2 regions of the Chloroflexus aurantiacus J-10-fl genome follow, and region 1 is predicted to be linked to the other one. Evidence: a T-box and tRNA genes for the amino acid it is inferred to sense, from the RefSeq annotation. Region 1 holds a T-box; the other holds one or more tRNA genes.
What was found. A T-box is a leader RNA that pairs with one kind of tRNA and senses whether it is charged. The one in region 1 lies ahead of ileS (isoleucine--tRNA ligase), so its partner is inferred to be a tRNA-Ile.

Region 1 (4,213 bases):
CGCGGATGGGGCGCGTCGAGGACGGGTCTACGACGAGTGACTACGACCCCGACGAGCACCGACGCGGGATGTCTATTTCGCTGAGTGTGCTGCCGCTGGAGTGGAACGGCGATAAGATCAACCTGATCGACGTGCCCGGTGCCGCTGATTTTGCCGGTGAAGCTGCCGCCGCGATGCGTATCATCGATGGCGCATTGATTGTGCTCGATGCAAGTGCCGGTGTTGAAGTCGGTACCGAACTCTTCTGGGAGATGGCCGTCCAACAGCGCATTCCACGCATCCTGTTTGTCAATAAACTCGACCGCGAAAATGCGAATTTCTACCGCGTGATCGAGCAGGCCCGTGAGCTGCTCGATGCCGCTGTTATTCCGATGCAGATTCCTATCGGTGCCGGTAAAGAGTTCAAGGGTATTATCTCGCTGCGTCAACAACGAGCCTGGCTGACCAGCCCGAAACACGATGGCGGCTACATCGAGGCTGATGTGCCGGCGGAACTCAATGATCTGATGCACGAGTGGCGCACCGCGCTGATTGATAAAATTGCCGCAACCAATGATCATCTGATCGAACGGTATCTTGAAGGCGGTGAAGATGCGCTGACCCGCGAGGAATTGCTGCTCGGTCTGCGCACCGGTATTGCCGATGGCTCAATCGTGCCGGTGTTCTGCGGTTCAGCAACTGAAGTCGTGGGGATTGCCCAGCTCCTTAACGGAATCGTCGACTCAATTCCTTCCGCAGGCCGCAAGACAACCACCGCCACCGATCTGAACACCGACCAGGAGGTTGAGCTACGTCCAGACCGCGCCGAACCACTGGCAGCACTGGTCTTTAAGACGGTCTCTGACACCTACGGCAAGCTTAGCTATTTCCGCGTCTTTTCGGGTGAGGTGCGGGCCGGTATGACGCTCATGAATGCACGCACCCGTAAGGAAGAGCGCGTCGCCCACGTGTATATTGTGCGTGGTAAAGAGCAGATTGAGGTTGAGTCGGTCGGGCCTGGCGATATTGGTTTGTTAACGAAGCTCGGTGATACGCAAACCAACGATACCCTCTGCCTGTCGTCGCGACCACTCGCACTTACTCCTATCCAATTCCCGGCACCGGCCTTCATTGCAACGGTCAAACCACGCAGCCGTTCCGACCTTGACAAACTCAGCTCTGCGCTCACCAGGATGACCGAAGAGGATCCGTCTCTCCACGTATCCCGCGATCCGCGTACCGGCGAAGCGTTGCTCAGTGGTCTAAGCGAGACGCATCTGCAGATCATTGCCGAACGGATGAAGCGCAAGTTCGATGTGAATATTGACCTCGAACTGCCCCGCATCCCCTACCGCGAGACGATCCGTAGTGTTGCGACTGCTCAGTACCGCCACAAGAAACAAACCGGTGGGGCCGGTCAGTTCGCCGATGTCGCGCTGCGTGTTGAGCCGCTCCCACCCGATCCGAACCGTGAAGACCCGCTTGAGTTCGTGAACGAGATTGTGGGTGGCGTAATCTCGCGCGGGTTTATGCCGGCAATCGAAAAGGGTATTCGCGAGGCGATGGAAGAAGGCATCATTTCGGGTAATCCGGTTGTCGATGTACGGGCTGCTGTCTATGACGGGAAAGAACATCCGGTTGACTCGAAGGAAATTGCCTTCAAGACCGCTGCGAAAGAGGCGTTCCGCCTGGCTGCCCAAAAGGCCGGTGTGATCATTCTCGAACCGATTTACAACATGGAGATCATTGTTCCCGATCAGTTTGCCGGCGATGTGATGAGTGATATGAGCACGCGCCGTGGTCGGGTACAGGGGATGATGCCAACCGGCACCGGCAAGACGGTGATCCACGCCCAGGCTCCTCTGGTCGAGATTCAACGCTACGCAACCGATTTACGAGGGATGACCCAGGGCCGTGGCCGCTTCTCGATCAGTTTCGCGGGTTACGAAGAGGTGCCGCCACATCTGGTTAACCAGATTGTCGAAGCGCACAAGAAAGAACTGGAAGCGGCGCATAGCCACTGAGACGGTTCTGTCCGAAGGGATCAATGTAGGGGCGGGTTTGGAATAGGTTGAGAGTAGGGGCGGGTTTGGAACCCGCCCCTACAGCATTGGGCCTATGGAATGTCGGATAGCGGGTCGCCGGTTTGGTGCTACGCAGCGAATCCACTGATGGTAGTACCAGGTCGAGATGATGAGGGCGATCACCTGGGATGCGAGCCGGAGGCTCGCGCTCCCAGGTGTATACTGCTAACCGGCATGAGGGGGTTCGTTCAAAGGAGGCTCATCTGAATAATCCATACTGAGACTGCTGGCAAAGGTTCGCAAACAGGCAGTGAAACAGCTTTCCACTACTCCCCACTCCCCACATCAATATCCTTACCCCGTTCACCATGCTTGACGCAGCGCAACTCACGGCGTATACTGTCAGATAACGGCGATGACGGGGACGAGTAGCTATCGCCAGCTCTTCAGCGAGCCTGGGGCGGTGTGAGCCGGGTAGAAGCAGCGATAGTGAACATCACCCCTGAGCTGGCAGGTGAACCGCGTGATGGTTTCGTCCGCGCAGTAACCGCGCCCGGAACGCCCACCGTTAGCGGGGCAGAGTGTTGATCGACACTCGCAAAGTGCGGTGCTTAGTGGCAGGCGCCACAGCATCGAATTGGGGTGGTACCGCGGGGTTAATCTGCCTCGTCCCCTGTTGGGGACGGGGCTTTTGGTTTGGTTCGGATGGAGGTTTCATGTTCAGACCAGTTGACACTAACGTGAAGTTCCCCCAGCTCGAAGAAGAGGTGATTGCCTGGTGGGAAGCGAACAACATTGTCGCTAAATCGCTGGCAGCCGGCGACAAGCCGTTTGTCTTTTACGAGGGACCACCAACCTCGAACGGTCGCCCCGGTCTGCATCACACCATCTCACGCAGTTTCAAAGATGTGATCCTGCGCTATCGCGCTATGCAGGGTTATCGGATCATCGGTCGGCGCGAAGGCTGGGATACACACGGCCTGCCGGTTGAGATCGAGATCGAGAAGAAGCTTGGCTTCAGCGGCAAACCGGATATCGAGCGCTTTGGGATTGCCGAATTTAACCGTCTCTGCCGCGAAAGTGTCTGGGAGTATATTCAGGAGTGGAAGGCATTTACCAAGCGCATCGCCTTCTGGCTCAGCGAAGATGCCTACATCACCTACGAAAACGATTATATTGAGTCGACGTGGTGGATCTTCCGGCAACTGTGGGATCGCGGGCTACTCTTCCGCGATTACAAGGTGACGATGCACTGCCCGCGTTGTGGCACGAGTCTGAGCGACCACGAAGTGAGCCTCGGTGCCCGCGATGATGTTGATGATCCGAGTGTGTACATCAAGTTTCGGGTAAACGGCTTCACCGCACCGCCACCTGCCGTTGATGGTACCCTCGAAGGGGCATTTCTGGTGGCCTGGACGACCACACCCTGGACGTTGCCGGCTAATGTGGCCCTGGCCGTGAAGCATGATGCTGAATATGTCGAAGTCGAACACAACGGCGAGCGGCTGGTGATGGCTGCCGCATTGGTCGGCAATGTCTTGCCGGCTGAGAGCTTTACAGTGTTGCGTCACTTCCGCGGCAATGATCTGGTTGGTCTGCGCTATGAGCCACTCTTCCGGGGTGTGCCGGGTGCCGGTGACACCGTCGATTGGGATACTGCCTACCGGGTGATCGCCGACGAGATTGTCAGCCTCGATGATGGTACCGGCATCGTGCATATCGCGCCGGCTTACGGTGACCTGGAGGTTGGCCGCAAACACGGTCTACCCACCCTCTTCTCGGTTGGGTTGGACGGGCGCGTGCTGCCTGAATTCGCCGAACTCGGCTTTGCCGGTAAGTTTTTCAAAGAGGCCGATCCCGATATTACGCGGAATCTGAAACAACGGGGTTTACTCCTGCGCAGTGGCCGGGTCCGTCACTACTATCCCTTCTGCTGGCGCTGTAGTACACCGCTGCTCTACTACGCCAAGCGCTCGTGGTACATTCGCACGACTGCATTCAAGGCTGATCTGGTTGCCAATAATCAGCAGATCCACTGGGTTCCAGATCATATCCGCGATGGCCGCTTCGGTAACTGGCTTGAGAATAACATCGACTGGGCTATCAGCCGTGAGCGCTATTGGGGAACGCCCATCCCGATCTGGACTAACGCCGATGGCTCGCATATGGTCTGTATCGGTTCGCTGGCCGAACTGGAAGAGAAGGTCGGG
Region 2 (4,213 bases), 520 kb from region 1:
CGCAACCTGCCCGAAGAGCCACAGTCGTTTGAAGATTACGTTGACGACGACGGTCTCGGTAATGGGCCGTTCAAGATGAAGCTAACCATCTGGCGTGAAGGCCACGAAGCCTACTTCGACTGGACAGGCACCGATCCCCAGGCGATGGGGCCGATCAACTTCTACCTCAACGAGTCGATGTTCAAGATGTTCATCGGCGTCTACCTGATCATGGTCTTCGACCCTCAAATCCTGTTCAACGACGGCTTCTACCCGCTGCTGCACGTCACCATGCCGAAGGGCAGCCTGATCCAGCCCGAATTCCCGGCAGCACTCGGCTGTCGTACCCACGCCTTGACACGCCTGTTCGATGTGCTCGGCGGTGCGCTGGCCAAGCGAGCGCCTGAATTCACAACCGCCGCCGGTTATGGCACCTCACCCTACCTGCTCTACTCAGGCTATGATAAGGATGGCGAGTTCTTCTATCTGATGGAGATCAACTACGGTGGGATTCCCGGTCGCCCAATTGGCGACGGTATGGACGGACACTCGTGGTGGCCGTTGTTCACCAACATCCCCACCGAATATCTGGAGAGCTACTACCCGATCCGTATCGAGCGTTACACCAGCATCATGGACTCAGGCGGTGCCGGTTTCCATCGCGGAGGAAACGGGATCGAGAAGATTTACACCTTCCTTGAACCGGGTGAGATTTCGATCCACGATGACCGCTGGCTGACGCCACCGTGGGGCAACGTCGGCGGCAAGCCGGGGAGTCGTTCGAGCAAGCTGCTGATCCGCACCGACGGCACCCGCCAGGTCTTGCCCAGCAAGTGCGACCAGATCGCGGTCGAGCCGGGAGATCAACTGGTGTATCGGACTGCCGGTGGTGGCGGCTGGAAAGACCCGCTCACCCGGCCACCAGAGGCAGTACAGCGCGACGTGCGTTACGGATTGGTAAGCCGCGAAAAGGCGCTGAACGATTACGGCGTCGTCCTCCGCGACGATCTCACGATTGACGAGGCAGCTACCGAAGCCAAACGCGCCGAACTGGCAGCAGCACGCGGCGAAATTAAAGGCTTTGACTTCGGGCCACCGCTGGAAGAATTGCTGGCCAATGCCGAAGCCGAAACCGGTCTCCCGGCACCGCGCAAGCCGCAACCGGTACGCTGGGCCATGGCTCGCGCCGCTCGCCGCGAGCGAATGGCGTCGGCGCAGCAGCAGGCTGTAACTGCCGACTGATAGTTGCCAGAATTATGGGGGTGACAGGATATCCACCAGGGGATGGTACCATCCCGCTGCCTGTCACCCCAGCCTCTGCTGTTCGGCAGCATAACTAGAGAGCTTTCACAGCGGTTCAAGCAATTATTTCCTGCACCCTCTCCCCCGTATCTGGCGGAAGGAGGATATTGTTCATGGCCGATTACGATCATCTCACCGCCGACTACCGCCGGCACGGCCTGGCCGGACGGGTCGGCTTTGGCACCTCGCCGGCTTTACTGGTTATCGACTTCATCAAAGCCTACACCACGCCCGGATCGCCCCTCTACGCTGCGCCAGGCGTACCCGACGCGGTGCGGGCCAGTCAACCACTGCTGGCAGCAGCTCGTGCAGCGGCGATCCCCATCATCTACACCACGGTCGCTTACGCCAGTGATGGCCGTGATGGTGGTATCTTCGTCCAGAAAGTACCGGCACTCCGCCAGCTCACCCACGAATCACCGCTTATCGCCATCGTCGATGAACTTGCGCCGCAACCAGATGATCTGGTGATCGAAAAGAAGTATGCCAGCGCCTTCTTCGGTACCCATCTTGCCGCAACGTTAACCGCATTACGGATTGACACACTGATCATGATCGGCTGTTCGACCAGTGGCTGCATTCGGGCCAGTGCAGTTGACGGCATGCAACACGGATTTCGGGTCATTGTACCCCGTGAGTGTGTCGGTGATCGCGCTCCGGAACCCCACCTCGCCAACCTCTTCGACATCGATGGCAAATACGGTGATGTGGTCAGCGTGAGCGAGGTACTGGCGTACTTGCAGCAGTTTGCCGGCTGAGAGCGTATGCTGCGTCAAAAAAACCAAAGGCCGTGGCATAACCACGACCTTCAGCACAGCAGGAGGGGGGAGATGAATTGTGGTGGAGCGAAGGGGATTCGAACCCCTGACCTTCTGCGTGCAAAGCAGACGCTCTACCAACTGAGCTATCGCCCCAAAATAAGAGAGAATAGAGAGACATTCTCTATTCTCTCCTGGTTGGTGGGCGTAGGTGGACTCGAACCACCGACCTCAATCTTATCAGGATTGCGCTCTAACCTGCTGAGCTATACGCCCTCACAACGCCGAAGAGTATAGCACAGCCTGGGGATCATGTCAAGTCATGCGAAATCCTTGACAGTAACCGGTTTCTTGTGGTACTATCCCCAACATCCGCACAGGAAAAGGTAAACATAACAAAGCAGAGGCATGGTCACGTTCGCCAGAAATTCAGTGCGACACCGTAACAGAGGATTAATGTATGGCTCCATTGCTAGAAGTTCGTGACCTGCGCACCTATTTTCACACGCAGGACGGCATCGTCAAAGCAGTTGACGGTGTTTCTTTTTATGTCAATCGCGGCGAAACCCTCGGCATCGTGGGCGAGTCGGGGTGCGGTAAGTCGGTTACATCGCTCTCCATTATGCGCCTGATTCCCAGTCCGCCGGGCAAGATTGTCGGCGGGCAAATTTTATTTGACGGCGAAGACCTGCTCCAGGCCAGCGAAGAGGAGATGCGCCACATCCGCGGGAATCGGATCGCGATGATCTTTCAAGACCCCATGACATCACTCAATCCTGTCTTGACGGTAGGGCGTCAGATTACCGAGTCGCTTGAATTGCATCTCAAGTTGAGCAAAAAAGAGGCACGTGACCGGGCCATTGAGTTGCTTGATATGGTCGGGATTCCCTCGGCCAGCAAGCGCCTCGACAATTATCCGCATCAGTTTTCGGGTGGCATGCGGCAACGGGTGATGATTGCAATGGCGCTGTCGTGCAATCCTGAATTACTCATTGCCGACGAGCCTACCACTGCCCTCGATGTGACGATCCAGGCCCAAATCCTTGAGTTGATCAACCGCCTGCGTGAAGAGCTTGAGACAGCGGTTATTCTGATCACCCACGATCTCGGCGTGGTCGCCGGTATGACTGACCGTGTCACGGTAATGTATGCCGGCAAGGTGGTCGAAGAGGGACCAACGAGCGAGATCTTTGCCAATCCACGGATGCCATACACGATTGGATTGCTCCGTTCAATTCCGCGGCTCGATGAAGAGCGTGGTCGTCGCCTGACACCCATTCGGGGTCTTCCACCCAATTTGATCGACCTTCCCCCTATTTGCCCCTTCAGTCCACGCTGTGATTATGCACGTGAAGAGTGCCTGGCAAGCGTGCCGGAATTACGCAGCGTTGGCACCGATCATCGAGCGGCCTGTCATTTCGACATTACGCTAGAGACACCTGTTCCGCGAACGATGACCACCGATGTGGCGGCTTGATAGATGAGGCGATGCATGACTACGCTGAAACAATCATCCGGTGAATACCTCATCGAGATCAAAGATCTCCGTATGTACTTCCCGGTAACGCGCGGAATTATCTTCCAACGACGGGTTGGTACGGTCAAGGCGGTCGATGGGGTGAGCTTTAGTATCAAACGCGGCGAAACGCTCGGTCTGGTCGGCGAGTCGGGATGTGGCAAGAGTACAACCGGACGTGCAATTCTGCAATTGTACCGACCAACCAGCGGTCAAGTGTTGTTTGAAGGTACCGATCTAACCAAACTGAAGGGAAATGCGCTACGCCAGATGCGGCGTCGGGTGCAGATGATCTTCCAGGACCCCTACGCCTCGCTCAACCCGCGCATGACGGTTGGTGATATTATTGCCGAACCGATCCGGGTTCACAAACTACGCGAAGGGCGCGCCGTGCGTGAACGGGTCGAAGAATTGCTGCATCTGGTTGGCTTAAACCCCGCCTTCGCGAATCGCTACCCACACGAATTCTCCGGTGGGCAACGTCAACGGATTGGTATTGCCCGTGCGCTGGCCGTCGAACCAGACTTTGTGGTCTGTGACGAGCCGGTATCCGCGCTCGATGTCTCCATCCAGGCCCAGGTGGTCAATTTGCTGGAAGAATTGCAGGACAAACTCGGTCTGACGTACCTCTTCATCGCCCACGACTTGAGTGTGGTCA

Region 2: it has a tRNA-Ile gene. The T-box ahead of ileS (isoleucine--tRNA ligase) is inferred to sense a tRNA for this amino acid. The anticodon was not compared.

Annotation. Positions count from the first base shown of each region.
Region 1 is NC_010175.1:3,596,932-3,601,144, forward strand. It holds gene fusA (elongation factor G) at 1-2,003, shown strand, start outside; T-box leader at 2,410-2,680, shown strand; gene ileS (isoleucine--tRNA ligase) at 2,720-4,213, shown strand, end outside.
Region 2 is NC_010175.1:3,076,346-3,080,558, reverse strand. It holds gene CAUR_RS11865 (hydantoinase B/oxoprolinase family protein) at 1-1,221, shown strand, start outside; gene CAUR_RS11860 (N-carbamoylsarcosine amidohydrolase) at 1,395-2,039, shown strand; tRNA gene CAUR_RS11855 (tRNA-Ala) at 2,120-2,195, opposite strand; tRNA gene CAUR_RS11850 (tRNA-Ile) at 2,239-2,315, opposite strand; gene CAUR_RS11845 (ABC transporter ATP-binding protein) at 2,500-3,516, shown strand; gene CAUR_RS11840 (ABC transporter ATP-binding protein) at 3,532-4,213, shown strand, end outside.